Regions from separate parts of the Geodermatophilus sp. SYSU D00079 genome, predicted to be linked through region 2. Evidence: predicted binding sites of a transcription regulator. Region 2 holds the regulator's gene; each other region holds the start of a gene.
What was found. Region 2 encodes LexA, which represses DNA repair genes until DNA is damaged. Its sites were predicted from a motif close to TCGAACANNTGTTCGA; they were not measured.
Positions count from the first base shown of each region.

Region 1 (9,784 bases), on a different contig from region 2:
TCCCCGCCAAGGCGCTGTTCGTCACCGCCGGCTCGGGCATCACCCCGGTGATGGGCATCCTGCGCAACCACCCCGAGCTCACCGACGTCGTCCTCGTGCACTCCGCGCCCACCGCCGAGGACGTCGTCTTCGGCGCCGAGCTGCGCGCACTGGCCGCCGCGGGCCGGATCCGGCTGGTCGAGCAGCACACCGACACCGCCGGCACCCTGTCCCCCGCGGCGATCACCGCGCTGGTCCCGGACCACGCCGAGCGCGCCACCTGGGCGTGCGGGCCGGTCGGGCTGCTCGAGGCGCTGGAGGAGCACTGGGAGACCGCCGGGCTCGCCGACCGGCTGTTCACCGAGCGGTTCCGCCCCACCATCGTCGTCGCCGGCGAGGGCGGCACCGTCTCCTTCACCAGGTCGGGCACGACGGTGGACGCCGACGGCGCGACGCCGATCCTGGACGCCGCCGAGGAGGCCGGCGTCCTCATGCCGAGCGGGTGCCGGATGGGCATCTGCTTCGGCTGCGTGCTGCCGCTGCGGCAGGGCGCGGTCCGCGACCTGCGCAACGGCGAGGTCACCACCGCCGCCCCCGGGGACGGCGTCCTCGTCCAGACCTGCGTGAGCGCCGCCGCCGGCGCCTGCGACATCGACCACTGACCCACCACCGCGACCCCTCCAGGAGCCTGCCGCGTGACCGTTCTGCAGAAGAAGCCCGTCAACCCGATCGGCCACCTCACCGCCGAGGACATCGAGCTCATCGGCAAGGAGCTCGACGAGATCCGCCAGGGCGTCATCGACACCCGCGGTGAGGCCGATGCGGCCTACATCCGCAAGGTCATCGACGTCCACCGCAAGATCGAGCTGGGCAGCCGCGCCGTGCTGCTGGCCTCGGGCTTCCCGCCGGCCTGGATCGTCGGGACGATCGGCCTCTCGGTGGCCAAGATCCTCGACAACATGGAGATCGGGCACAACATCCTGCACGGCCAGTGGGACTGGATGCGCGACCCGAAGATCCACTCCACGACGTGGGAGTGGGACATGGCCAGCCCGGCCGAGCAGTGGAAGCACTCGCACAACGAGCTGCACCACACGTACACGAACGTGATCGGCAAGGACAACGACCTCGGCTACGGCATCATGCGCGTCGACGAGGACCAGCGGTGGGTGCCGATGTACCTCGGGCAGCCGCTGTGGAGCTTCATCAACGCCTGCTTCTTCGAGTACGGCATCGCCGCCTACGACCTCGAGCTCGGGGCCGTCATCGCCAAGAAGCAGACCGGGGACCCCGAGTTCCGCGCCCGCGCCAAGGCCGTGCTCCGCAAGATCGGCCGGCAGGTGCGCAAGGACTACCTCGTCCACCCGCTGCTGTCCGGACCGAACTTCATGGCGACCCTCGCGGCCAACGTCGTGGCCAACCTGGTGCGCAACGTGTGGTCGAACTCGGTCATCCTCTGCGGGCACTTCCCCGAGGGCGTCGAGACCTTCGAGAAGCGCTCGATCGACGGGGAGACCCGCGGCGAGTGGTACCTGCGGCAGATGCTGGGCTCGGCGAACATCTCCGGGTCCAAGGCCATGCACATCATGACCGGCAACCTGTCGCACCAGATCGAGCACCACCTGTTCCCCGACCTGCCGAGCAACCGGTACGCCGAGATCGCCCCCAAGGTCCGGGACCTGTTCGACCGCTACGGGCTCAACTACCACGCCGCCCCGATGCCCAAGCAGGTCGCGTCGGCCTGGCACAAGATCATCCGACTGTCGCTGCCCAACGGCTGGCTGGACAAGACGACGGTGCGGAACCTGCCGTCGCAGCTGGTCAAGCTCTACAAGATGAGTACCGGGTCGCCGACGGTGCGCCGCCGGCTGATGGCCGAGTCCGCCGCCTGACCCACGCCCGACCGCACGACCGCGCGTCCCCGGTGCCCGACCTCGGGCCCGGGGACGCCGTCGTCAGAGGGCGCCGTTGGCGCGCAGGAGGGTGAGGGCCTCCACGGTGCGGTGCCCGCGCCACTCGAGCGCCGCCGCGGGTGACCAGCTGTCGAAGTCGACCCGCCAGCCGCCGTCGTCCTGCTGCTGGGCGGCCAGCCGCTCGAGTTCCCGCTCGACCGCCTCCGGGCTCACCAGGGCGCGCGCGGGGCTCCCCGGGTGGGGCGCGAAGTCCAGCGGGCGCATGAACTCGTCGTCCGCCCCGCCGGCCACGTGCACCAGCCCGTCGGCCGGGACGTGCCGCCCGAGGCGGTCGAGGAGCTCCCCGGCCTCGGGGTGGGTGGCGTGCACCGTGTCGAGGAACCGCACGGCGAAGGCCAGCTCCAGGGCGTGCGGCTCGGGGCCCAGGCGCCGGACGGCGGCCAGGCAGTACGCCGTCGCCCGCGCCAGCCACGGGTGCCCGGCGACGGCGGGGTCGTGCGCGGCCACCTGGGCGGCCGTGGCGGCGACGATCGCGGTGATCTGCAGGGAGGACGACGTGCCGTCGGCGGACACCCAGAACGGTGCACAGCCGGCGAGGTCGGGCACCGGGAGGGCGAAGGGCAGCCCACCGTCGGGCAGGGAGGCGGCGGCACACCAGTCGCACAGCTCGCGGGCCCGCCCGGTCGTGGCCGGCGCGGCGTCGGCGAAGGCCTCGAAGGCGTGCAGCGCACCGCCGGGCTGGCTGGTGCGCGAGCGCAGGTCGGGCTCCAGGCCCCAGCCGTAGCCGCCGTCCGGGTTGCGGTACGCCTCGACGGCGGTGAGGACGGCGTCACCCTCGCCGTCCCCGAAGAGGTGCTCGAACCGCCGGCGGTCGAGCAGCCGGGCGTGCGCCGCCATGAAGTCGGTGGCGGCGGAGAGGTCGACGCTCATGTGCCCACCCTGGCGCGACCCACCGACGGCGGAGTGCCGCCTGCCGTGACCGGGCTGTGGGTCACGGGTCGCCGGCCCCGCGGTGGTTCTCCGCTCCGGAGGGCAGTGACCGGCTGCGCACGACGTCCAGCCGGCGACCGAGGACCGTGCCCACCGGCCACCAGCGCGCGAAGGCCACCGCCTCGCGCACCGTCTCCTCGACCAGGTCGGCGAAGTCCTCGTCGCCCAGGAGCTCCGGCCCGAACCCGCTGGCGGCGAGGTGCGTCTCCACGGCGAGGTGCAGGTCCTCGGCGGAGAAGTCGAGGTCGCGGACCAGGGCGGTCGTCGTCCCCCGGTGCGAGCTGAGCCCGGTGAAGGCCCGGCCGCAGCCGCACCCGCCGTCCGGGTCGGGGTCGGCCTGGTCGGCCGCGCAGACGTCACCCACCAGGACCAGCTCGCCCTCGACGGCGGAGCAGAAGTCGCCGTCCTGCTCGCCCTGGCCCGTGTACGTCGCGGTCAACAGCTTCACGCGCCCACCGTGGCAGCGGGGTCCGACAGTTCCGGACCGCGCCGGTGGCCCGGGAGGGGATCGGTCAGTTGGCCATGTCCACGAAGCGGCTGTAGTGGCCCTGGAAGGCGACGGTGACGTTCGCGGTGGGGCCGTTGCGGTGCTTGACCAGCATGATGTCGGCCTCGCCGGCCCGCGGGCTCTCCTTCTCGTACATGTCCTCGCGGTGGATCATCATGACCATGTCGGCGTCCTGCTCGATGGAGCCGGACTCGCGGAGGTCGGACAGCATCGGCTTCTTGTCCTGACGCTGCTCGGACCCACGGTTGAGCTGCGACATGGCGATGACCGGCACCTCGAGCTCCTTGGCCAGCAGCTTGAGCGCACGGGAGAACTCCGAGACCTCCTGCTGGCGGCTCTCCACCCGCTTGCCCGACGTCATCAGCTGGAGGTAGTCGATGACGACGAGCTTGAGGTCGTTGCGCTGCTTGAGCCGCCGCGCCTTGGCCCGGATCTCCATCATCGTCATGTTCGGTGAGTCGTCGATGTAGAGCGGGGCGTCGGCGATCTCGCCCATGCGGCGGGCCAGCTTCGACCAGTCCTCGTCCGACAGCGTGCCGGCGCGCATGTGGTGCAGCGGCACCTTCGCCTCGGCCGACAGCAGACGCATGGTGATCTCGTGCTTGCTCATCTCCAGCGAGAAGATGACCGCCGGCAGGTGGTGCTTCACGGTGGCCGAGCGGGCGATGTCGAGCCCGAGGGTCGACTTGCCCACACCGGGACGGGCGGCGATGACGACCATCTGACCGGCCTGCAGGCCGTTGGTGAGCTCGTCGAGGTCGCGGATGCCGGTGGGCACGCCCCGCGCGGTGCCGCCGCGGGAGGCGATGGCGTCGAGCTCGTCCATCGTCGGCTGGAGGACGTCCTCGAGGCGCGCGTAGTCCTCGCTCATGCGCTTCTCGGTGACGTCGTAGATCTCCTGCTGGGCGCGGTCGACGATGTCGTCGACGTCGCCCTTGCCGCCCGCGGCGCCGTAGCCCAGCTGGACCACCCGCGTGCCGGCCTCCACCAGCCGGCGCAGCACCGCCTGCTCGGCCACGATCGCCGCGTAGTAGCCGGCGTTGGCCGCCGTGGGCGTGGACTGGATGAGCGTGTGCAGGTAGACCGCGCCGCCCATCTTCGACAGCTGGTCGGTGCGGTTGAGCTCCGCGGCGACGGTGATGGCGTCGGCCGGCTCGCCACGGCCGTACAGGTCGAGGATGCAGTCGAAGATCACCTGGTGGGCGGGCCGGTAGAAGTCGGGGCCGGCCAGCACCTCGACGACGTCGGCGATCGCGTCCTTGCTCAGCAACATGCCACCGAGCACCGACTGCTCGGCCGCGACGTCCTGCGGCGGCTGCCGGTCGTACTCCGGCGCCGTCGGCATCGGTCGGCTGAACTCGTCGGCCACCGCCACGGAGGCTCCTCCATCCACTCACCGGCGCACCCGCGAACAGACCCCGGCCGCTGGCCGGGGCCTGGTGGGGGAAGCACCAGAAACGACGTACACCTGACTCGAACGCGTGTTCGGGTCTTGCTACCGCGCGGCACCGACAGAACGCGCCGGCGGTGGCTCGGGGAGGACGTTAGGAAGCTGGGACGGAGCAGTCCAACACCGCTGTGCACCCCGTTCTGCACAACTTGTGGACAAGTCGGTGGACACAGACGTGTCGACATGTGGAGACAGCGGGGGACTCACGGGCGCGCGGCTCCACATCCCGCCGCTGACCTGCGGGAAGACGACCCACCGGGTGTGGACGGGAGAAATCACGGAGAAATCCTGGTGTCGTCCACCGGCGTGTCGCGGGAGCCGCCCACCAGCCCCACGGGTCACATGTCCACAACTCCACACGGAGCCGCCGGTGGTCCACCATGGGCCCCCTGCCCGCCGACCGTCGCGGCCCCGCGGCGGCGGCCGAGGAGGGGAGGACCGATGCCCGTCACCCGCACCCCCGTCAACCCGTGGCCCTGGTCGCTGGCCATCGGCTTCAACCAGGCCGAGGTGGTCGAGGGGGCCGGCCGCGTGCTGGTGTGCTCCGGCCAGGCCGCCATGTCCCCCGAGGGCACCCCGCAGCACCCCGGGGACCTCGCGGCACAGGTGACACTGGCCCTGGACAACGTGGAGGCGGTCCTGCGGGAGGCCGGGATGACGCTGGCCAACGTCGTCCGGCTGAACACCTACACGACCGACGTCGACGCGATGATGGGCTGCTACGGCACCCTGGCCGAACGGCTCGGGGCCGCCGGCGTGCGCCCGGCCGCGACGCTGGTCGGGGTCACCCGGCTGGCCTTCCCGGAGCTGATGGTCGAGCTCGAGGCGACCGCGGTCGACTGACCGGGCCCGGAACGCCGGGAGGGGCGCCGGACCGGAGTCCGACGCCCCTCCCGGGCGGCCCCGTCCCGGGTCCCACCCTGAGCGTGCGAAGGGTGGGGAGGACGGGGTGTTCCTTCAGCTGGGGACGACCTCGATCGCCAGCTGCGCGGTCACCTCGGGGTGCACCCGCACGGTGACGGTGTGCTGCCCCGTGGTCTTGATGCTGCTGGGCAGCTCCACGCGGCGACGGTCCAGCGCCGGGCCACCGGCGGCGGTGACGGCGTTGACGACGTCGGCGGTGGTGACGCGGCCGAACAGGCGGCCGCCCTCACCTGCGCGGGCCGGCACACGGACGGTCAGCCCGGACAGGCTGCCGGCCACGGTCTGCGCCTCCTCGAGCGACCGCACCTCGCGGGCGGCACGCGCCCGGCGCAGCGACTCGACCTGCTTCTCGGCACCGCGGGTGGCGACGATGGCCAGGCCGCGGGGCAGGAGGTAGTTGCGGGCGTACCCGCCCTTGACCTCCACGGTGTCACCGGAGGACCCGAGACCGGTGACCTCCTGCGTCAGGATCAGCTTCTGGGTGCTCATGGTCAGCGCGCCGTCGAGGTGTAGGGGAGCAGGGCCATCTCGCGGCTGTTCTTCACGGCCACGGCGACGTCCCGCTGGTGCTGGCTGCAGTTGCCGCTGACGCGGCGGGCACGGATCTTGCCGCGGTCGGAGATGAACTTCCGCAGCAGGGTCGTGTCCTTGTAGTCGATGTAGGTCGCCTTGTCCTTGCAGAACTGGCAGACCTTCTTCTTCGGCTTGCGGATGGGGGGCTTGGCCACCGGGGTTCTCCAGTTACGAAGAGGGATTCAGGGAACGAGTGGTCGGCCCCGTCCAGAGGCCCACCCCGAGCGTGCGAGGGGTGAGGAGGACGGAGGCCTGTCTCAGAAGGGCGGTTCGTCCGACGGCGGGGCCGGGGTCGACCACGGGTCGCTGGACCCGCCGCCACCGAAGCCGCCACCGCCGCCGCCACCGCCGAAGCCGCCGCCACCCTCACCGCGCGAGGCCTTGGTGACCTTCGCGGTGGCGTAGCGGAGCGAGGGGCCGATCTCGTCGACCTCCAGCTCGACGACGGTGCGCTTCTCGCCTTCCTTGGTCTCGAACGACCGCTGCTTGAGCCGGCCGGAGACGATCACCCGCGAACCGCGGGTCAGCGACTCGGCGACGTTCTCCGCCGCCTGCCGCCACACGTTGCAGCGCAGGAAGAGCGCCTCGCCGTCCTTCCACTCCTGCGACTGGCGGTCGAAGGTCCGCGGCGTCGAGGCGACGGTGAAGTTGGCGACCGCGGCGCCGGACGGCGTGAACCGCAGCTCCGGGTCCGACGTCAGGTTGCCGATGACGGTGATGACGGTCTCGCCGGCCATCGTCAGTGGGCCTCGGGCCGCATCAGCTTCGTGCGCAGGACCGACTCGTTCAGGTTGAGCTGCCGGTCGAGCTCGGCGACCGCGGCCGGCTCGGCCTGGATGTCGATGACGGCGTAGATGCCCTCGACCTGCTTCTTGATCTCGTAGGCCATGCGGCGACGGCCCCAGATCTCGGTCTTGAACGTGCCGCCGGAGTTGCTGACGACGGTCAGGAACCGGTCGAGGGACGGCGCGATGGTCCGCTCCTCGAGATCGGGGTCGAGGATGACCATCAGTTCGTAGTGACGCACGGAGAACCCCACCTCCTCTGGTCTGGACGGCTGCAGTCGGTCTGCAGCAGGAGGGTCGTACACGCGTCGCGCGCCCCCTCGGTGACAGCCACCGCTGGAACGCGCTCCGGCCAGTCTACGTCAACCGCGACCCCACCGGTCGACGGCTTCCACAGGCCCGGCACCGTCACCCGGCGCAACTAGGGTGCGCGCCGTGGCAGCTCACCCGATCGGCGTACACGTCGGCCCTGGCCTGACCGAGGACAACGAGCTCGACGCCGGCGGTCCGCTGGCGCGCGCCGCGGAGATGGACGCCGACGGCGTGCAGGTCTTCCTCGCCGACCCGCAGGGCTGGACCGCCCCGAAGCCCCGCCCGGACGCCGCCGACCTGCTCGCCGGTGGCGTCATGGTCGTCGTCCACGCGCCCTACGTGCTCAACGTGGCGACGACGAACAACCGCATCCGCATCCCGAGCCGCAAGCTGCTGGACAAGCACGCCCAGGCGGCGGCCGCGATCGGCGCCCGCGCCATGGTCGTGCACGGCGGCCACGTGCTGGCCAAGGACGACCCCGCGGCCGGCGTCGACAACTGGCGGAAGACCTTCGCGCGCCAGGCCGAGGCCGGCGGCTTCGCCGTCCCCCTGCTGATCGAGAACACCGCGGGCGGCGGCAACGCGATGGCCCGCGACCTCGACGCGATCGCGCGGCTGTGGGAGGCCGTCGGCGAGTTCGGTGCCGGTTTCGTGCTCGACACCTGCCACGCCTGGGCCGCCGGCTGGGACCTCGCGACCGCGGTGGACGACGTCCGGGCGATCACCGGCCGCGTCGACCTCGTGCACCTGAACAACAGCCGCGACCCGGCCGGGTCCAGCCGCGACCGGCACGCGCCGCTGACCGACGGGGAGATCCCGGCGGACCTACTCGTCGAGGTGGCGCGCGCCGCGGACTGTCCGGTCGTGCTCGAGACCCCCGGCGACGCCGCCGCCCACGCCGAGGAGATCGCCCTGCTCCGGGACCGCCTGGGCTGAGCGCCCCAGCACCACCCGGTCCGGGGCGTGGTCGAGGACGCCGCCGGCGGGGTCGTCGACACCGGGCCAGCTCACCCGGACGACGTCGCCGTCCGGCCGCCAGACGTCCCGCACGACCAGGGCCATGAGGACGACGACGGCGACGTCGCGCACCGTCACGGCGAGGAAGAACCACTGCACCTCGACGCCGCGGTTGTCGGTGCCGAGGTACCAGAGCAGCCGGGGCACCCACAGCAGCGCCTCGGTGGCCTGCCACAGCAGCAGTGCCCGCCACCGCGGCCGGGCGAGCACCGCCAGCGGGAGCAGCCAGAGGGAGAACTGCGGGCTCCAGACCTTGTTGAGCAGCAGGAACCCGGCGACCAGCAGGAACGCCACCTGGGCGACGCGGGGCCGCACCGGGGCGGCCAGCGTCAGCCAGGCGACCGCGGCGACCAGGGCGAGCACCGCGACGGCCACGACCGCGTTGAGCACGACCGGTGCCTCGCCCTCGGCCAGCGGACCGTCGAACAGCCGTCCGCCGGAGACGTGGATCGCGATGTTCCACAGGGTGTCCGGATCGGCCGGCCGCTGGCTGTTGAGCCGGAAGAACCGCGACCAGTTCTCCGGGGCGAGGACGGCGACGGGCAGGTCGACCGCCACCCAGGCCACCACCGCGGCGAGCGCCGTCCGGAGCCAGGTGCCCAGCCGGCCGGACCGCAGGCACAGCAGGAACAGGGCGCCGAGCAGCAGCACCGGGTACAGCTTGGCGGCCACGCCGAGGCCCAGCAGCGCCCCGGCGAGCACGGGGCGGCGGCGGGCCCAGGCCCACAGGCCGAGCGAGGCCAGGGCGACGGCCAGCAGGTCCCAGTTGGTGAACGCGTGCACGAACAGCAGCGGGGACAGCCCCACCATCGCCGCGTCCCACGGGCGCCGCCCGGAGACGCCGAGGACCGCGCGGGTGACCAGCAGGGCGCACAACGACAGCAGCAGGCAGGTGGCGACGTAGTAGGACTGCACCGCCGGGACGGCGGGCAGCACGCCGGTCGCGGCCGCGAGCGCGTCGTAGACCCGGCCGAGCGCGGCCGAGACGAGCATGAGTGCGCCGGTGAGCACCGGGTACTCGACGGCGGAGTCCAGGTAGGGCACCGCGCCGCGGTCGAGCCCGTGCAGGCCGTACAGCGGGACGGTGTCGGAGTAGCAGAAGTGCGTGTACTGCACCCAGCCGGCCCAGTTGCCGTCCGAGCACGGCGCCTGCTTGACCCAGGCGAGGGCCAGCACGGTCGTGGTGAACAGCAGGCAGACCCGCAGCGGCGTCCAGAACAGGGCCCGGCCGGTGACCGCGTGCCGTCCCCACGGGCCACCCACGGCCTCGCTGGCCTGCGTCGCGACCGGATCGGTCCAGGTCGGGACGACGCGGTCGGGCCGCCCGTCGTCC
Region 1 covers NZ_JBJGZS010000022.1:39,611-49,394, forward strand. The annotation lists gene ACI79E_RS16720 (ferredoxin reductase) at 1-641, shown strand, start outside; gene ACI79E_RS16725 (fatty acid desaturase family protein) at 675-1,871, shown strand; gene ACI79E_RS16730 (hypothetical protein) at 1,935-2,822, opposite strand; gene ACI79E_RS16735 (DUF7715 family protein) at 2,884-3,330, opposite strand; gene dnaB (replicative DNA helicase) at 3,395-4,765, opposite strand; gene ACI79E_RS16745 (RidA family protein) at 5,282-5,683, shown strand; gene rplI (50S ribosomal protein L9) at 5,798-6,253, opposite strand; gene rpsR (30S ribosomal protein S18) at 6,256-6,492, opposite strand; gene ACI79E_RS16760 (single-stranded DNA-binding protein) at 6,595-7,074, opposite strand; gene rpsF (30S ribosomal protein S6) at 7,077-7,364, opposite strand; gene ACI79E_RS16770 (deoxyribonuclease IV) at 7,558-8,370, shown strand; gene ACI79E_RS16775 (glycosyltransferase family 87 protein) at 8,260-9,784, opposite strand, start outside.
Region 1: a site for LexA is predicted at 4,864-4,879, ahead of dnaB (replicative DNA helicase). Genes of this name have one in related genera too.

Region 2 (9,784 bases):
GCCACGCAGCGCCTCGAGGTCGACCTCCTCCTCCTCGACGACCGTGGCGGTCGACGCGGAGGTGTCGTAGCCGGAGACCTGGGCGGCCCGCTCCTCGGCGCTGAAGATGCCGAGGTTGGCCCGCTTGTCGACCGGCAGGTGGTCCAGCGCCAGGCGACGGAAGATGTAGTCCATCACCGACTGGGCGATCCGGATGTCCGGGTCGTCGGTCATGCCGGCCGGCTCGAAGCGCATGTTGGTGAACTTCTGGATGTAGGTCTCCAGCGGCACACCGTGCTGCAGCGCGATGGACAACGAGATCGAGAAGGCGTCCATGACACCGGCCAGGGTCGACCCCTGCTTGCCCAGCTTGAGGAAGACCTCACCGAGGCTGCCGTCGTCGTACATGCCGGCGGTCATGTAGCCCTCGGCGCCCGCGACGCTGAAGGAGGTGGTGACGCTGGTCCGCTTCTTCGGCAGCCGCTTGCGCACCGGGTGCGCCAGCAGTGCCGGGGCGGCCACCTCCACCTCGGCCTTGGCCTCGGCCTTCTTGGCCTTGGCGTCGGACAGCGGCTGGCCGACCTTGCAGTTGTCGCGGTAGATGGCCAGCGCCTTGAGCCCGAGCTTCCAGCCCTGGAAGTAGATGTTCTCGACGTCCTCGACGGTCGCCGTCTCCGGCATGTTGACCGTCTTCGAGATGGCGCCGGAGATGAACGGCTGGACCGCGGCCATCATCCGGACGTGGCCCATCGGGGAGATGGCCCGCTCGCCCATCGCGCAGTCGAAGACCTCGTAGTGCTCCGGGCGCAGGCTCGGCGCGTCGACGACGTGGCCGTGCTCGGCGATGTACTCGACGATCGCCTCGATCTGCTCGTCCTGGTAGCCCAGGCTCTTCAGCGCCCGCGGGACCGTCTGGTTGACGATCTGCATGGACCCGCCGCCGACCAGCTTCTTGAACTTGACCAGCGAGAAGTCCGGCTCGATGCCGGTCGTGTCGCAGTCCATCATGAAGCCGATGGTGCCGGTGGGGGCGAGCACCGAGGCCTGCGCGTTGCGCCAGCCGAAGTCCCCGCCGATCTCCAGGCACTCCTGCCACTGGGCGGTCGCGGCCTTGAGCACGTCGGCGTCGTCGGCCCCGACCGGGCGGATGGCGTCGTTGGCCGCGGCGTGCTTGCGCATGACCCGGGCGTGGGCGTCGGCGTTGCGGGCGTAGCCCTCGTACGCACCGACGATGCCGGCCAGCTCCGCCGAGCGGCGGTAGGCGGTGCCGGTCATCAGCGAGGTGATCGCCGCGGCCAGCGTCTGGCCGCCGCGCGAGTCGTACGCGTGGCCGGTGGCCATCAGCAGGGCGCCGAGGTTGGCGTAGCCGATGCCCAGCTGGCGGTAGGCGCGGGTGGTCTCACCGATCGGGTCGGTCGGGAAGTCGGCGAAGCAGATCGAGATGTCCATCGCGGTGATGACCAGCTCGACGGCCTTCACGAAGGTCTTCGCGTCGAACGTGCCGTCGTCCTTGAGGAACTTCATGAGGTTCAGCGACGCCAGGTTGCACGAGCTGTTGTCCAGGCTCATGTACTCCGAGCAGGGGTTGGACGCGTTGATCCGCCCGGTCTCGGGGTTGGTGTGCCAGTCGTTGATCGTGTCGTCGTACTGGATGCCCGGGTCGGCGCACTCCCAGGCGGCCTGGGTGACCTTGCGGAACAGCGACTTGGCGTCGACGGTCTCGATGACCGTGCCGTCGAGGCGGGCCCGCAGGCCGAAGTCGGTGCCGTCCTCCACCGCACGCATGAACTCGTCGGAGACCCGGACGGAGTTGTTCGCGTTCTGGTACTGGACGCTGGTGATGTCCTTGCCGCCGAGGTCCATGTCGTACCCGGCGTCGCGCAGCGCGCGGATCTTGTCCTCCTCGCGCGCCTTGGTCTCGATGAACTCCTCGATGTCGGGGTGGTCGATGTCGAGGACGACCATCTTCGCCGCACGCCGGGTGGCGCCGCCGGACTTGATGGTGCCGGCGGAGGCGTCGGCGCCGCGCATGAAGGAGACCGGGCCCGAGGCGGTGCCGCCGGAGGACAGCAGCTCCTTGGAGGAGCGGATGCGGGAGAGGTTCAGCCCGGCGCCGGAGCCGCCCTTGAAGATCAGCCCCTCCTCCCGGTACCAGTTGAGGATCGAGTCCATCGTGTCGTCGACGGCGAGGATGAAGCACGCGCTGACCTGCTGCGGCGCACTGGTGCCGACGTTGAACCAGACCGGCGAGTTGAAGCTGAAGTACTGGTGCAGCAGCATCCAGGTCAGCTCGTGCTCGAAGATCTCCGCGTCGCCCTCGGTGGCGAAGTAGCCGTGCTCCCGGCCGGCCTGGCCGTAGGTGAGCACCACCCGGTCGATGAGCTGGCGCAGGCTGCTCTCCCGCTGGGGCGTGCCCACGGCACCGCGGAAGTACTTCGTCGTGACGATGTTGGTGGCGTTGATGCTCCACTCGGCGGGGAACTCCACGCCGCGCTGCTCGAAGTTGATCGAGCCGTCCCGCCAGTTCGTCATGACGACGTCCCGGCGCTCCCAGGTCACCTCGTCGTACGGGTGCACACCGGCGGTGGTGAAGACCCGCTTGACCTTCAGGCCCTTCCCCCTGGTCGGCGCCTTGGCGGCGCGACGCGTGCGGCCCGACAAGCGGTCCTCGGTCTCGGTCACGGAGCTCTCCCTGTGTTGTGGGCCCTGGTTCGTGGGCAGTCGCGGCGGCTGGGGAAGAGAGCCGCACTCTGTTCTAACGGGTGGTGCTGACAGTTCTCAGGTGCCGGCGACGCTGCCGTCGGGGGCGGCCTGGGCCCGCCCCGCACCCCGCCGGCGGACGACCGGCGGGTCGTTCTGCATCCCAGGGAGCGGCAGGGTGCCGGCGGCGATGTGCCGGGCCCGCAGCTCGGTGATCTCCTTCTCGAAGTCCTCGAGCGAGGTGAAGGCGCGGTAGACGCTGGCGAACCGCAGGTACGCGACCTCGTCGAGCTCGCGCAGCGGTCGCAGGATCGCCAGGCCCACCTCGTTGCTGGGCACCTCCGCGGCCCCGGTGGCCCGGATGGCGTCCTCCACCTGCTGGGCGAGCTTCTGGAGCTGGTCCTCGTCGACCGGTCGGCCCTGACAGGCCCGACGGACGCCGGCGATGACCTTCGTGCGGTTGAACGGCTCGCTCACGCCGCTGCGCTTCACCACGGCGAGGACGGCTTCCTCGACCGTCGTGAACCGCCGGCCGCAGGCCGGGCACGACCGCCGACGACGGGTGGTCGCGCCCTCGTCGGCCTCGCGCGAGTCGATGACCCGGCTGTCGGCGTTGTGACAGAAGGGGCAGCGCACCGCTCCTCCCCCTCTCCGGCGCGGCTCTCACCCGCCCCGCCGACGAACCGCGGCACGGGCGGCCACCACGCCTCCCCGGACCGGCTGTGGACCCTCCTGGGGACATCCGGTGGACGCCGCGGGGAGAACCTGAGGACCGGTCTGTGGACGGGCTTACATCCGTGCAACTACTAGATGTAGGGGAACCCTAGGACCACCCCCACTAGATGTGCAAGCCGGGACACGCCCCGCGTGTTCCGGTCCGGCTCGCGCGTGACCAGCAGCGTCCTCCTGTCCCAGCCGTCACCGGGACACGCCGCGACACACCGCGCGACGCTCACGCAGTGGCAGGGAATGGGTGTATGGCGGGTCGCCGCGCGGTCGGTCGCGGTACCGGTCGACCGCTCCCGTCTCTGGCGACAGGGCGACGAGGGTCAGGCGCGGATCGAGCCGTCCGGCCGCGGGATGCGGGGGCGGGCGATCCGGTCACCCAGCCGCATGGGCCGGGTCAGGCAGTCGGCCTCGGCGCGCTGCAGCGGCATCGCCGCGGTCCCGCCACCCGGGTGGGACCCCGGCTCGTCGCCCCTCTCGTCGGCGGCGCGGTGCCGGCCGGTGACGGCGGGAGCACGGTGCCGGCCGGTCACGTCCGCGCGGACCGCGGGCTGCTCGGCCGTCACGTCGCCGCCGTGCCGCCGCCGCCGACGCGGCGGCTCGGCACCGGTCGCGACGGCACCGTCACCGGCGGGCCGGAGGCCGGCGACCAGCCGCTCGCGGGCGGCGGCGCGCGTCCAGGACACCGTCGGCGACGCGGCGGCGACGGTGGGCTCCGGGCGCGAGGTGGCGGCCGGCGCGACCGCCTCGGGGAGGCGCAGGTCGGCCAGGTCGGTCCACGACTCCCGGACCGAACCGGCGACGGTGACGCGCACCCGGACCTCGCAGGCGCCGCCGGAGTCGTGCCGCCAGCCCAGGATCACCCCCGGCCGCCAGGCGCCGTCCACGTGGACCTCGACACCCGGCGACTGCTCGGCGAAGACCGCTTCCCGGCGGACCGACATCCCTGACACGCCCCAGACCGTAGGTCGCCGGACGACCACTGACCGTGAACGACCGGGCGCACAAGCTTGACGAACATGGGCCGCGGGTCTTGTCGCTCCCTGGCCCCACGGCAGCGTCCCCGCAGGTGGACGGGCCACCCTGGGCAGCACCGCACCCGGGCCGGCTCCCGGCGCCGCTCACTCAGGGCAGCCGCAACACCTGGCCGGGGATGACGACGGCGCCGTCGAGACCGTTCAGCTCCTCGATGGCGTCGACCACGGCGCGCACGTCCTGCTCCCCCCCGGCCACGTCACCGGCGATGGACCACACGGTCTGCCCCGGCTGCACGACGACACTGCGCTCGCCCACCAGCCGGAGGTCACCGGACCCCCCGTCCAGCAGCGGGGCGACCCACGAGCCCAGGGCCAGCCCCACCCCCAGCGCCAGGACCACCGAGAGGCGGCGGGCCCTGCGGGTCAGCCGCACCCCGGGGCGCACCGGCCGGCCCGCCGGGCCACAGCCACCCCGTGCCGGACGGCCAGGTGCCGACGAGGCCCCACGGCCGGGCACGGGCCGCGTCGGCCGCGCGCCCGGACGGACGCCGCCCGCCGCGCCGGAGCGCCCCCCACCGGCCGGGGCCGGTCGAGTCGGCACCACGGCCGGTCGAGTCGGCACCACGGGCGGACGGGCCGGACCCGCCGCGGGCCGGACCGGCCCCGCCGATCGCGCCGCGCCCGCCACGGATCGAGCCGCCCCGGCTCGCGACGGGGCGGGACCGGCCGCGGAGCGGTGCGGCGGGCGCGGCGAGCCGTGCCCGCCCGGCGCGGGGACCGCCCGGAGGCGGGGCCGCCAGGGCACCTGCACCGCGTCGTCGAACTCCAGGACCGCCTGCTGCACGCCTGCCACGACCGCTCCTCTCACTGATCCGGACCATCGAACAGGTGTTCGACCCGGATGTCTGTGCGATGTCTACCGGATGGCTCCGACGAAAGCCACCGCACCCACCGGCCACTTCGAACACGTGTTTGATCCGATGCGTCCGGCGCGCTACGGTCGCCCGGAAGGACGAGACGCGCTGCGCGGGCAGCCGGCGAGGAGGCGACGGTGGCGGAGAAGAGTGGTGCGTCGGGGAGCCGCCGGAGGGCGGCGGGCCGGCCCGCGACCACCGAGACGGCAGCCGTGCGCACGTTCCCCGACCGGGGCGAGGCCGGCGACGGTCTCACCCAGCGTCAGCGGCGCGTGCTGGAGGTCATCCGCGACTCGATCGAACGCCGCGGCTACCCGCCCTCGGTGCGGGAGATCGGTGAGGCGGTCGGGCTCTCCTCCGCGTCCTCCGTCGCCCACCAGCTGACGGTGCTGCAGAAGAAGGGCTGGCTGCGCCGTGACCCGAACCGGCCGCGGGCCCTCGACGTCCGCCTCCCCGGCGACACCTCCGGAGAGGCCCCGCAGCCGGCCGCGACCGGCTCCGACGAGACCCCGGCCCCGACGTACGTGCCGCTGGTCGGGCGGATCGCCGCCGGTGGTCCCGTCCTGGCCGAGCAGGCGGTCGAGGACGTCTTCCCCCTCCCCCGCGAACTGGTCGGCGAGGGCACGCTGTTCATGCTCAAGGTCGCCGGCGACTCGATGGTCGAGGCCGCCATCTGCGACGGCGACTGGGTCGTCGTGCGTCAGCAGCCGACCGCCGAGAACGGCGAGATCGTCGCCGCGATGCTCGACGGGGAGGCGACGGTGAAGACCTACAAGCGCCGCGACGGGCACGTGTGGCTGCTGCCGCACAACCCGGCCTACGAGCCCATCCCCGGCGACGACGCCACCATCCTCGGCCGCGTCGTCACGGTGCTGCGCCGCGTGTGACGCCCGGCTCGGACCGGTCTGCCGGAGCCTGACGGTCCCGGCGGACCGGCACCCGCGTCCCACCCGGGCAGCCGGGGTCCGGGCCACCGTCCTCGCGGCCCCGACCGGCGCCCGCGGTCGACCCGATCGACGGGTGCCGTGCACGCCGGCCCACCCGCCGGGAATGGGTCAGGTGCGGCGGCGCAGTCTCCCGCCCACCCACACGAGGGCCGTGGCGACCAGCGCGGCGACCACCGCGGCCGGGACCAGCGGGATGCCTCCGTCCGACGTGGTCAGCAGCCCCGGCAAGCCGCCGTCCGACGCCGATGCCGCAGCCGGACCGGCGGAGGCGCTCCCCTCGGGGATCGGGACGACCGTGACGTCGGTCGGCACACCCTCGCCCGCGACGACGACGCCGCTGCCGTCGGCGGTGAAGCTGATCGCCTCCCCCTGGGGCGCGTCGGGCAGCGCCATGCGCACCGGCTCCCCCTCCAGGGCCCCGGCGACGTCCGAACCCGACAGCGGCCACACGTAGGCGTCGGTGTAGGTGCGCAGCGCCACCCGGCTCCCGTCGGCCGACACCGCTCCTCCGGTGACCATGAGCTGCCCGGCGCGACCGACCGGCCCACCGGTGGTGCCGGTGAGCGTGAACTCCACCCCGGCCACCTCGGTGAGCGCCACCGTCCCCGACTCGACCAGCGCGGTCACCGGTCGGTAGACCTTGCTGGCCCCCAGGACCTCCTTGGAGACGAGGTGGGGCGTGCCGTCGGGTGCCAGCAGGAGCGCCTCGACGTCCCGCGGGCCGTCGGGATGGGCCAGCCGGTAGAGCCCCGTGCTGCCGTCGGGCCGCAGCGCGAGCAGCGCCACCGTGTCGCGGGTGCCCTCGTTGTCCCCGGTGTCGGCCAGCCACACCGTGCCGTCCGCGCCGACGGCGAGGTCCTCGGGGTCGTAGGGGTCCACCGGCGCGCTGCGCACCGTGAGCACCCGGCAGGTGGCGTCCAGGACGAACACGTCGATCTGCTGGCCGCCGTCGTTGATCGCCAGCATCCGGTCACCGACCACGACCAGCCCGGACAACTCGGGCAGGCGGGGGTCGGTGATCTGGCACTGCGTCGACGGGCCGGACTGCGCCGCGTCCTCGGCGGACGCCGGCAGGGCGGTACCGAGGACGAGCGCCACCGCGAGGGCGGCCCCCGCCGGACGTCGCCCTACGGCACCGCTACGCGGACGGCCGGCCAGCTCGGGCACCCACCCAGCGTGACAGCACGACTGCGTCCAGCCCGTGAACCACGCCCAACAGCAGGATGCCGACCGACGCACCCACGACGGCGTCGGTGACCCAGTGGAAGTCCAGCGACACCATGGCCACCCCGGTCGCCACGGGGCCCGCGACGCTGAGCAGCCGGAACGTGCGCTGGACGGCGGGGGCGAGCCGGAACTCGACGGCCTGCCAGCGGGCCACGCCCCACATGAGGACGGCGTTGGCCACGTGCCCGGAGGGGTAGGACGCGCCGTCCCGGTAGAAGAACGACCCGGGGTAGGCCGGCGCGGTGCGGCCGGTGCCGTACTTGAACCCGTAGACCACGACGGTCAGCAGGGCGAGTGCGACCAGCACGCGCAACAGCGGGACGACGGTGCGCCGGCGCCAGACGAGGTGGCCGACGAGGACGGCGAGGACGATGAGGATGAAGCCGCGCCCACCGAGCTGGGTCACCGCCCACACCGGCCAGTAGGCGGCGGAGTCCTTGAGGTCCCAGGCGCTGACCACCTCGGAGACCCGCAGGTCCATCCGCTCCAGCGTGCCGCGGCTGAGCAGGTCCACGGTCACGCCCACGGTCACGAGCAGGGCGGTGGTGAGCAGCCACCACGGTGGGCGCCCGGGCGCGACGACGCGCGGGTGCGGCGCGGGCCGGGCGCCGTCCCCGGACAGCTCGGCCCCGGGCCGCCGCTGTACCGCGCCGCTGGTCACGCGCCTCACGGTACCGGCCCGTGACGTGTTCGTGACCTCGCCCGACCGGGCGAGGCGCGCCGGCCGAGGGGCCCCGGACACGCCCGTGGCACCGGCCGGGCGGCCGGTGCCACGGGGTGGGCGACGGTCAGGCGACCGGCGCGCTGAACTCCTCGAGGGCGGCGGAGAGGGCGCCGTCCACCCGCGCGGTCAGGCGGGTGCCCCCGTCCTCGTGCTGCTCGCTGAGGACCTCGCCGTCCCGGTGCACCCGCGCGACCAGGTCGCCGCGGTCGTACGGGACGAGCACGTCGACCTCGACGTCGGGGTGCGGCAACCGGGCGGCGACGATCTCCCGGAGCTGCTCGATCCCCTCGCCGGTGCGCGCCGAGACCCACACCGCGCCCGGCAGCGCCCGCCGCAGGGTCAGGACGTCGTCCTCGGTCATGGCGTCGACCTTGTTGACCACGATGAGCTCGGGCACCGCGGCGGCGTCGATCTCCCCGAGGACCACGTGGACGGCGTCGATCTGACCCAGCGGGTCGGGGTCGGAGCCGTCGACGACGTGCAGCAGCAGGTCGGCGGCGGCCACCTCCTCCAGGGTCGACCGGAACGCGTCGACCAGCTGGTGCGGCAGGTGGCGCACGAAGCCCACCGTGTCGGTCAGCGTGTACTCCCGGCCGTCGGGCGACTGCGCCCGGCGGACGGTCGGGTCGAGTGTCGCGAACAGCGCGTTCTCCACGAGCACGCCGGCGCCGGTCAGCCGGTTGAGCAGGCTGGACTTGCCGGCGTTGGTGTAGCCGGCGATCGCCACGCTCGGGACGGCGTTGCGCCCACGGCTGGACCGCTGCGTGGCCCGCGCGGTCGCCATGCCGGCGATCTCCCGGCGCAGCTTGCTCACCCGCGCGCGGATCCGCCGCCGGTCGGTCTCGATCTTGGTCTCACCGGGACCGCGGGTCCCGATGCCGCCACCGCCGGCGACGCGGCCACCGGCCTGGCGGGACAGCGACTCACCCCACCCACGCAACCGCGGCAGCATGTACTGCATCTGGGCGAGCTCGACCTGCGCCTTGCCCTCCCGGCTCGACGCGTGCTGGGCGAAGATGTCGAGGATCAGCGCGGTCCGGTCGACCACCTTGACCTTGAGGATCTTCTCCAGCTGGTTGAGCTGGCCGGGCGTCAGCTCGCCGTCGCAGATCACCGTGTCGGCGCCGGTGGCGGCCACGATGTCGCGGATCTCCGCCGCCTTGCCCGACCCCACGTAGGTGCCGGCGTCGGGCTTGTCCCGGCGCTGGCTGACCGCCTCCAGGACCTGCGACCCGGCGGTCTCGGCCAGGGCGGCGAGCTCGGCGAGGGAGCGGTCGGCGTCGGCTTGCGTCCCCTCGGTCCAGACCCCGACCAGCACGACGCGCTCGAGGCGCAGCTGGCGGTACTCGACCTCGGTGACGTCGGCGAGCTCGGTGGACAGGCCGGCGACCCGGCGCAGCGCACCGCGCGCCTCGAGCTCGTAGGAGCCGGTCGTGTCGTCCGGCTCGTCCCACTGGCCGGCGGGTGCGGGACGGGTCGACTCGTCGACGGGGGTGGGCCGCAGGGCCCGCTCCCCGGCGTCGTCCGAGACGGCGCGGTTCTGTGCTGTCGTCATCGTCTCCAGCGTGGCACGGCCCAGCAGACTGGGCA
Region 2 covers NZ_JBJGZS010000013.1:59,745-69,528, forward strand. The annotation lists gene ACI79E_RS12680 (vitamin B12-dependent ribonucleotide reductase) at 1-2,661, opposite strand, end outside; gene nrdR (transcriptional regulator NrdR) at 2,758-3,315, opposite strand; gene ACI79E_RS12690 (hypothetical protein) at 3,729-4,358, opposite strand; gene ACI79E_RS12695 (LysM peptidoglycan-binding domain-containing protein) at 4,531-4,827, opposite strand; gene lexA (transcriptional repressor LexA) at 5,434-6,183, shown strand; gene ACI79E_RS12705 (hypothetical protein) at 6,352-7,341, opposite strand; gene ACI79E_RS12710 (phosphatase PAP2 family protein) at 7,382-8,131, opposite strand; gene hflX (GTPase HflX) at 8,259-9,749, opposite strand.

Region 3 (9,784 bases), on a different contig from region 2:
ACGCCGCGGAGCTGGTCCGCGCCCGCTCCGGCCCCGGCACGGACCTGGCGGTGCTGGCCGACATCGGCAGCTGGGCCGGGAGCGAGCTCACCCGCGGCCGCCGGGCGGCCACCGGCGCCGCCCGCGACGAGCTGGCGCGCCAGCGCGAGGCGGCCGCGCGGCTGCTGCGGGCCGGCGGCTGGCGGGTCGCCGTCGCCTCCTCCGGGGACCCCGTGGGCGCCGTCTGGTCGCAGCTCGGCCGGCCCGGCACCACCGCGGCCGGGCTGCGGGGGGTGCCCGCGTGACCGGCCCCACCTCCCGCGTCGCCCTGGCCGAGGCCGGCACCGCGCTGGCCGCCGCCGTCGCCACCGCACTGGGCACCCTCGCGCTCGTCCCCGTCTTCACCGACCGCTCCTGGCTGGCGCCGGTGCTGGCCGCCGTCGCCGTCGTCACGGTCGGTGGGCTGCTCCTGCGCGGCGTCGGGGCCGTCCTCTGGTCGGCGCTCGCGCCCGGCCGCCCCGTGCCCGTCCGGTGGGCGGCCCTCGGCGTGCCGCTGGTGCCGCTGGGCCAGCTCGCCCTGCTCGGCTGCCTGGTCACCGCGGTGTTCGCACCCGCCCGCGCGGTCGGCGGGTGGCTGCCGACCCGGGACAGCGTGCGGGACCTCCTGTCGGTGCTCGCCGACGGCTCGGCCGAGCTGCAGGAGCAGGCCACGCCGGCGCTGCCGCTGACCGGCCTGCTGGCGCTGACCGCCCTGATGGTCGGGCTGGTCGCGCTGGTCGTGGACCTCGTCGCCGTGGGCGTCCGCCAGCCCGCCCTCGCCGGCCTGGGGCTGCTGGTGCTGATCTGCGTGCCGGTGAGCACGGTGACCGGCACGATCGGCGCGCTGCCGGTGGCCGCCCCCGCGGCCGGGCTGGCGCTCCTGCTGTGGGCCGACCAGCACCGCCGGCTGCGGCACCGGCCGGCCGGCGGGCACCGGCCGCTGCTGGGCACCGGCACGCTGACCGCCCTGCGCACCGGGACGGTCGCCGTGCTGCTGGGGCTGGTCGTCGGCGCGGTCGTCCCGACCCTCACCGAGGGCAGCTTCGCCGGCGGGATCGGCCGCGGCGTCGGCGGCTCGACCGGGACGGCGCTCGACCCGGCCGCCGCCCTGCAGGGCCAGCTGACCCTGGACGAGCCGATCGACCTGCTGCGCGTGCAGGCCTCCGTCGACGACCCCGGCTACCTGCGCGTGGTCGCGCTGGAGGTCTACGACGCCGAGGACGGCTGGTCGGTGGGCAACCTGGACGGCGAGACGGCGGTGGCCGACGACAGCGAGCTGGCCCCCCTGCCCGGACGACGGGACGGCCGCCCCGTCGACGCGCTGGTCACCGCCCTGGGACACGAGGACGTCTACCTGCCACTGCTCTACTCCCCCCTCTCGGTCGCGGTCGCCGACGCCGAGCAGTGGCGGTTCGACCCCGGCACCGCCACCGTCTTCGGCCGGGACGTGACCACCGAGGGGCGCACCTGGTCGGTGAGCGCGGTCGACCCGCGGCCCACCCCGGAGGAGCTGGCCGAGGCCGGACCGCTGCCGCCCGACCTGCCGCTGAGCCAGCGCTACACCGCGCTGCCCCCGATGGACCCGGCCGTCACCGACCTGGTCGGCTCGCTGACCGCGGGCCTGAGCACCCCCTACGAGCGGGTCCGGGCGATCTACGGGCACTTCACCGACCCGGCGAACGGGTACGAGTACTCGCTGTCCACCGCCCCCGGCACCAGCGGCGACGACCTCGCCGACTTCCTGCGGCTGCGCCGGGGCTACTGCGAGCAGTACGCCGGGGCGATGGCGGCGCTGGTCCGCGCCGCCGGGGTGCCGGCGCGGGTGGTGCTGGGCTACACCCCGGGCACCGTGCAGCCCGACGGCAGCCGGCTGGTCACCAGCGACGACGCGCACGCCTGGGTCGAGGCCTACTTCGACGACCTGGGCTGGATCCCCTTCGACCCGACCCCGATCGACGTCGACCGCGCGGTGGAGCTGCCGTGGTCCCCGCGCGTGCAGGACCAGGAGGCCGACGACCGCGCCGACGCGCCCGTCGTCCCGCTGCCCGGGCCGGCCACCCCCACGCCGCAGCTGGAGCCCGTGCCCCAGCAGCTGCCCGCGCCGCAGGCCGCACCGGAGTCGGCCGACTGGCTGCGCCCGGTGCTGCTGGGCGTCGCCGGCGTGCTCGGCGTCGCCGCCCTGGCCGCGGTGCCCGCCGGGGTGCGCGCCCTGCAGCGACGGCGCCGGCTCGCCGACGGCAGCGCTGCGGCGCTGTGGGACGAGCTCGCCGCGACCGCGCTGGACGTCGGGGTGGAGGGCGACCCCGCGCGGACCCCGCGGCAGGTGGCCGCCCAGCTGACCGCGGCGATGGGCGAGCGGGGCGGCGGCGGTGGTGCGCACCGCCCGGGCGGCCGGCTGGTGCCGGTGCAGGCCGCGGCCGACGCCGTCACGCGGCTGGCCCGCGCGGAGGAGGCGGCCAGTTACGCGCGTCCCGGCAGCGTCCCCGCGGCGGGGGCGGAGCTGGTGGCGGCGCTGGCCACCGCCCGGCACGGGCTGCTGGCCGGGGCCTCCCGGCGGACCCGGCTGCGCGCGCTGCTGTGGCCGCCGTCCCTGGGCCGGGGGGCGCGGGAGCTGCGGATCCGACTGCCGCGGCCGAGGTGGAGCCGCCGCCCGGCGCTGCGCGGCTGAGGCTCAGTCCGGCCGGTCGACCTGCAGTCGCAGCAGCCGCTCGGTCAGCTCGGTCAGCGGCACGCGGGAGCCGTCGCCGCCCGCGGAGAGCACCGCCGCGCTGATCCCGGCGTCCATCCAGCCGGGGATCTCGGCGAGCAGGGTGTCGAGGTCGAGGAACACCGGCGCCTCACCGGGGTCACCCTCGGCGCCGGCGGCCTGCGCGGCCTGCTCCGCCGAGGTCCACAGGGGGACGACGTCGCGGCCGTCGTCCCCGGTCCACGGGACGATGCCGTCGTCGTCGCCCCAGCCCCACAGCCCGCGATCGGCGGTCAGCGCCTGCCACACCGGTTCCTCGGACACGGGTTCCTCCTGCGGTCGTCGGGGCCCTGACGCGCGACAGCCGCCGTCCGGTGGGGACGGCGGCTGTCGCGGGGCTCGTGGGGCTACTGGTCGTAGCGGCGGCGGAAGCGCTCCTCGAGGCGGTTCTTCAGCGGCTGCCGGCGGGGCTTGCCGCCCCGGCCGCTCCGCCCGGGTGCGGCGGCGGGGCCGGTGGCCCCGGTGGGACCGGACTCGACCACCCCGGTGGCCGACCGGTAGTTGAGGACGGCGAGGGCCAGGCCACCGAAGGCGACCAGGAACCCGAGGACCCCGAGGGGGACCGAGGGGGCCACGGCGCCACCGACGAGGACGGCCATCCCGACCAGGAGCAGGAGGGCCCCCAGTTGCAGCTTGCGACGGGCCTTGACCCGGCGGTCACCGGTGCGGACCTGCGAGGCGAACTTCGGATCGTCATCGACGAGGGCGCGCTCGATCTGCTCCAGCAGACGCTGTTCGTGCTCGGAGAGCGGCACGTCGACCTCCATGGGGCCTGAACACATCCCGTCGGAGGTGCCGCCGACGGTGACATCGAGGATACGAGCCCTTTGCGGGGCGCGAAAGGCGAGTCGTCCCCGACCCGCCGTGATCACTCTCGCGAGTGGGTCGGGAACTCCCCGGAGAGGACGAACGAGCGCCGTCCGGGGTTCCTCGGCTGGTCACCGGGCGCGCTGCCGGTCGCGGTGCAGCAGGGTCGCCGGGCGCACCGCGCCGGCCCCGAACCGGCGGGCGGCCCGGTCGGCGGCCAGCTCGGCCTCGCGGCGGCCGTGCTCCCGGGCGCCCAGCTCCAGCTGCCGGGGCGCGGAGCCGGCCTCGACCAGCCGTTCGGCGCGGACCCCCACCAGCCGGATCCGCGCCCGCTCCAGCCCCAGGGCGTCGAACAGGGCGCGGGCGGTGTCGTAGAGCTCCTGCCCGACGTCGGTCGGGACCTCGAGGGTGCGGGACCGGGTGATCGTGGCGAAGTCGGCGAACCGCACCTTGATGCTCACCGTGCGGGCCAGCCAGCCACCCGAGCGCAGCCGGCCCGCCGTCCGCTCCGCCAGCCGCAGCAGCTCCCGGTGGACGACCACCGGGTCGTCCACGTCCGTGGCGAAGGTCTCCTCGTGCCCGGCGGACTTCTCCGGCTCGTCGGGCACCACCCGCCGGGGGTCACGCCCCCACGCCAGCTCGTGCAGGGAGGAGCCGGCCGCGGGGCCCAGCGCCCGCTGCAGCGTGCGGGCCGGCACGTGGGCGAGGTCGCCGACGGTGCGCAGCCCCAGCCGCAGCAGCACCTCCTCGGTCCTGGCCCCCACTCCCCAGAGCGCGCCGACCGGCAGCGGGTGCAGGAACTCCATGACCTCGGCGGGCCGGACGACGCGCAACCCGTCGGGCTTGGCGGAGGTGGAGGCCAGCTTGGCCACGAACTTGGTGCCGGCCACACCCACCGAGCAGGTGATGCCCTGCTCGTCGTAGACGCGGGCGCGGATGTACTCCCCGACCTCCGCGGCGTCGCCCAGCCGCCGGCCCGCCCCGGAGACGTCGAGGAAGGCCTCGTCCAGGCTCAGCGGCTCGACCAGCGGGGTGATCGAGCGGAACAACGCCATGACCGACCGGGACACCTCGGTGTAGAGCGCCATGTCCCCCGGCAGCACCGTCGCCGTCGGGCACAGCCGCAGCGCCCGCGAGGTGGGCATCGCGGCGTGCACCCCGTACCGGCGCGCCTCGTAGGTGGCCGAGGTGACCACCCCGCGGTTGCCGGCCCCGCCGACGATCACCGGGGTGCCGGCCAGCTCGGGCCGGCGGCGCACCTCGACGCTGGCGAAGAACGCGTCCATGTCGACGTGCAGCACGCCGCACCCGGCAGCACGGGCGGACTGGCTCATGACCCCTTCCCGACCTCGAACACGTGTTCGACGACGGGAGGACGGTAACGCCCCTGGCGCGGTCCCGGCACCTCGACGCGGCGCCGTGACCGAGCTGTTGCCGACACGCCGTTCCCGCTGGTCGGGGCAGGTGTGTGAGAGCAGGATGCGTGAGGTACAGCACGCCCGGAGGGCCACCGCCCGGTGGCTCGCGACCCGATGTGATCGGAGACCCATGGCGCTCGACGACGATGACATGACCACCGCCGGCGTGGGCGACGGCGGCGCGGACGGCGGTGCCGACAGCGGCGCGGACGGTGGCGCGGGCGACGGCGGCGCGGACGGCGGTGCCGACAGCGGCGCGGACGGTGGCGCGGGCGACGGCGGCGCGGACGGCGGTGCCGACAGCGGCGCGGACGGTGGCGCGGGCGACGGCGGCGCGGACGGCGGCGCGGACGGTTCGGCCTGACCGAGATCCCCACCACGCAGGGCCGGCCGGACCCCCGGCCGGCCCTGCGTCGGTGCACCGCCCTCGACCCGCGGGTCTTCGCCGAGGAGTACTGGTCCCGCCGGCCGCTGCTCACCCGCGCCGAGCAGACCGGCGGGTCCTTCGCCGACCTGCTGGACCTGGCCGCGGTCGACGAGCTGCTGTCCCGTCGCGGGCTGCGCACCCCGTTCCTGCGGATCGCCAAGGACGGCGCGGTGGTCGACCCGAAGCGGTTCACCACCTCCGGCGGCGCCGGTGCGGAGATCGCCGACCAGGTCTCCTCCGACGCGGTGCTGCGGCTGTTCGCCGACGGCAGCACCGTGGTCCTCCAGGGGCTGCACCGGCTGTGGCCACCGCTGATCGAGTTCGCCGACCAGCTCGCCGCCGACCTGGGGCACCCCACGCAGGTCAACGCCTACATCACCCCGCCGTCCTCGCGCGGGTTCTCCGCCCACTACGACGTGCACGACGTCTTCGTGCTGCAGGTGGCCGGCGAGAAGCACTGGCGCATCCACGAGCCGGTGCTCCCCGACCCGCTGCGCACGCAGCCGTGGGACGGCCGGGCCGCCGCCGTGGCCGCCGCCGCGGAGCGGGAGCCGGTGGTCGACGCGGTGCTGCGCCCGGGCGACGCGCTCTACCTGCCCCGCGGGTACCTGCACGCGGCGACCGCGCTGGGCGAGATCAGCGCGCACCTGACCATCGGCGTGCACCCGGTGACGCGCTGGGCGGCCGCCGAGTCGGCGCTCGACCTCGTGCGCGTGCTGGCCGCCGAGGACCCCGAGCTGCGCCGCTCCCTGCCCCTGGGCCTCGACCTCGCCGACCCGTCGGCGGTCACCGGGGACGTGGTGGAGGTCGTGGCGGCGCTGAAGGGCTGGCTGGACCGGGTGGACCCGGCCGAGGTCGCCGACCGGCTGCGCAGCCGCACCTGGGCCCAGGTGCGCCCGGAGCCCGTGGCACCCCTCGCCCAGGCCACCGCGGCCGCCGCCCTGAGCACCGACACCGTGCTGCGGGTCCGCCCTCGGCTCCGCTGCCAGCTGCGGGAGCCGGACGGCGACCGGGTGACGCTGGTCGCCGGACGCCGGTCGCTCGAGCTGCCCGCGTCGACCCGCCCCGCGCTGGCCGCGCTGCTGGCCGCCGGTGAGCTCAAGGTCGCCGACCTGCCCGGCCTCGACGACACCGACCAGCTGACCCTCGCGCGGCGGCTGGTCACCGAGTCGATCGCGGTCGTCCCCGACGCCGTCGTCCCCGGGCGGCCCCCGGGGGAGGATGGGGCGCGTGACGGCGCTCCCGGGGCCGGGTCGTGAGCCGGCCGGACCGCACGGCGTGACGGACGCGACCGACTTCTGCCGCCCCGGGGAGGTCCCCGGCCGGCCGGTCGGCCGGATCGACGACGACCGCTGCTCGGTGCGCGCGCTCGTCCGCGGCGACTCCGGGGTGGCCACGGCGTCGCCCGCGCAGCGGTGGCTGCTCATCGAGCAGCCGGGGCCGTGGGGCGTCGACGCGCTGCGGCAGTCCCGCTTCGACCCCGCGGTCGCCACCGAGGTGGCGCACCGGGCGCGGGTGGAGAACGTGCGGGTGCTCCTCGTGCGCCGGCCCGGCGGGCGGCTCACCGACGGGCCGCGGCGCTGGGCCTACGTCGACGGCCGGCCGGGCCGGGAGGGGCTGTGGTGGTCCTCCCGCGCCCGCGACCGCGACCTGCTCGACGTCCCGTGGGACGGCTCGGCCGGCGAGCCCGCCACCGGGCCGACGTACCTGGTGTGCGCGCACGGCGGTCACGACGCCTGCTGCGCGCTGCGCGGCCGGCCGCTGGCGCGGCTGATGCCGTCGGACGACGTCTGGGAGTGCAGCCACCTGGGCGGTGACCGCTTCGCGGCGAACGTGCTGGTGCTGCCGCACGGCTTCTACTACGGGCAGGTGCCGGACGACGGCGCGCAGGTGGTGGCCGCGCACGCCGCGGGGCGGGTCGCGCTGCCGTGGCTGCGCGGCCGGGCCGGCTGCCCGCCGCCGGTGCAGGCCGCCCAGCACACCGCCCGGGGCGAGCTGGGGCTCCTCGGCGTCGACGACCTGCCGCCGCGGGGGGTGCGGCGGCTGAGCCCGTCCGGCGCGGACGTGGAGCGGTGGGTGGTGACCCTCGCCGGCCCGGACGGCGACGTGGTGGCCGAGGTGGAGAGCCGCATGTCGGAGGAGGCGGCCCGGTTGACCTGCCGGGCGACGCACGAGGCGCACACCCACGTCTGGCGTGTGCGGCTGGTCTCCGCGGTCTAGGGTCAGCCGCCCGCGCCGGCCGGGTCGGGCACCGGCGGGACGAGACCGTGCTCGGCCAGCGTGCCGTACACCGACGTCGCCAGGACGCCGATCCGGTCCTCGTCCGGCCTGCTGTTCAGGGTGATGGCGACGACGACCCCGGACTCGGGGAAGTAGGCGTGCAGGGCGCGGAAGCCGAACGTCGCGCCCTCGTAGAACCAGAACGTGCCGAGCTGGTCGGTCATCTGCGCGACCCCCAGGCCGAATCCGGAGGGATCGGCGGGCGAGGTGCGCTCGATGGGTTCCCCGGTCGCCGTCGACACGAGGCTCAGCAGGGCGTCCTGCTGCGCGGGCGGCAGCAGGTCCCCCTCGTACAGCGCGCGTTCCCAGCGCGTCATGTCGGCCGTGGTGCTCAGCATGCCCCCGGCGCCGCGCGCCCAGGAGACGGTGTACCGGCTGACGTCCTGCCCGTACAGCGGGGCCATCTCGGGTTCGTGGGTCTGCACGTAGTAGCCAGCCGGCAGGCGGTCGGCGATCCAGCCGGGGTAGCGGTGCGGGCGGTAGTACGTGTCCCCGAGGTCGAGCGGCTCGAGGAGCCGGGCGGTGAGCTGGTCCTCGTAGCTGTCGCCGGTCACCGCCTCGACGACCAGCTCGGCGAGCACGTAGCCGGTGTTCGAGTAGCTGTACCCGGAGGTCGCCGGGACGCCGGCCACGTAGTCGACCAGCCGCTCGGTGCGGAAGTCCGTGAGGGGGTCGGCCGCGTAGTCGGTGAGGAACGCCGGCTGGTCGTCGTAGGTCGGGAGGCCGCTGGTCATGTTCAGCAGGCGCCGGATGGGCACGTCGCGCCACTGCGGGTACTGCGGCAGCCACCGCCCGACGCCGTCGTCGAGCGACAGGCGGCCCTCGGCCTCCAGCTGCAGCAGGAGCACCGAGGTGAAGGCCTTGGTGTTGCTGCCGATCTGCCAGAGGGCGTCGGGCTCCACCGGCACCGAGCCGCCGGCCTCCGTCGTCCCCGCGCTGACGTCGACGCTCGCCTCCGCGCCGGGCAGGTCGACGCTCAGCCCGGCGGCCGACACGTGCTCCGCCGTCCCGCGTGCCCGCAGGTACTCCTCGAGGTCCCCGCGCAGGTCGGCCACCAGGGCGGGGTCGTCCCGGCCCGCCGGCGGGGCGGCTGCCGCGCCGGGCGCGACGAGGCCGGTCAGCACGAGCGACGCCGCGAGGACCGGCATCCAGGCCCGGCCGGGCCGGAGGTGGGTGGGACGGGCACGCCTGACGGTCATCGGGGACTCCGCCCTGCCGGGATCGGGACGTCGAGCGCCGGTCGCGGGGCACTGTCGTCCTCCCGGCCGCGGCCGTCAACGGCCCTCCGGCGGCCGGGGTCAGGTCAGGGCGCGGCCCCGCGCGGCGAGCAACGGGATCGCCAGCTCGGTCGCGGTGAGTGAGCCGTGGTAGCCGACCAGCCGGCTCGGGCCGGGTTCCCGCTCGGTCGCGGTCAGCGCCCAGGTGCCGCGGGTGAGGGCGACGACGTCGCCGATCCGCCGCGCGAGGTCGTCGTCGACCGGGCCGAAGACGCCGCTGGCGACGGCCTCGTCCCGGCCGGCGACCCAGGCGCGGTCGCCGAGCACCTCCCGCCAGCGGGCCAGCAGGTCGTCGGCGGCGCCGTCGACGGCGTGCACGTAGCGGGCCCGCGGCTCCCCGGCGAGCAGCCGGACGCCCTCGTCGAGGACCGGCTCGGCGTCCAGGTCGATGCGGGTCTCCGGCGGGACGTCGAGCATCCCGTGGTCGGCGGTGACGAGCAGGGCGGCGTCGTCGGGGAGGCCGTCGACCACCTGCTCGACGAGCCGGTCGACCAGCGCCAGCTGGGCGCGCCAGCTGTCGGAGTCGACGCCGCGCACGTGGCCGGTGAGGTCCAGCTCGGCGGTGTAGCCGTAGGCGAGGCTGCGCGGTGCGGCCGCCAGCGAGTGCAGCAGGCGGGCGGCGAGGTCCCCGGGGCTGACGGTGCCGGTGTACCGCGCCCCGCGGTACACCGCCCGGGTGAGCCCGGAGCCGGCGAAGGCGTACGGGCCGACGGCGCTGACCTCGACGCCCGCGGCGGCGACCTGCTCGAAGACGCTGCGCCGGGCCTGCCAGGCCTGCGGGTCGGGGTCGTCGGACCACTGGATGTGGTTG
Region 3 covers NZ_JBJGZS010000009.1:73,514-83,297, forward strand. The annotation lists gene ACI79E_RS09970 (DUF58 domain-containing protein) at 1-284, shown strand, start outside; gene ACI79E_RS09975 (transglutaminase family protein) at 281-2,686, shown strand; gene ACI79E_RS09980 (DUF2750 domain-containing protein) at 2,690-3,028, opposite strand; gene ACI79E_RS09985 (DUF3040 domain-containing protein) at 3,112-3,519, opposite strand; gene dinB (DNA polymerase IV) at 3,703-4,905, opposite strand; gene ACI79E_RS09995 (BatC protein) at 5,120-5,353, shown strand; gene ACI79E_RS10000 (cupin domain-containing protein) at 5,587-6,675, shown strand; gene ACI79E_RS10005 (sucrase ferredoxin) at 6,695-7,636, shown strand; gene ACI79E_RS10010 (serine hydrolase domain-containing protein) at 7,639-8,895, opposite strand; gene ACI79E_RS10015 (alkaline phosphatase family protein) at 8,995-9,784, opposite strand, start outside.
Region 3: a site for LexA is predicted at 4,921-4,936, ahead of dinB (DNA polymerase IV). Genes of this name have one in related genera too.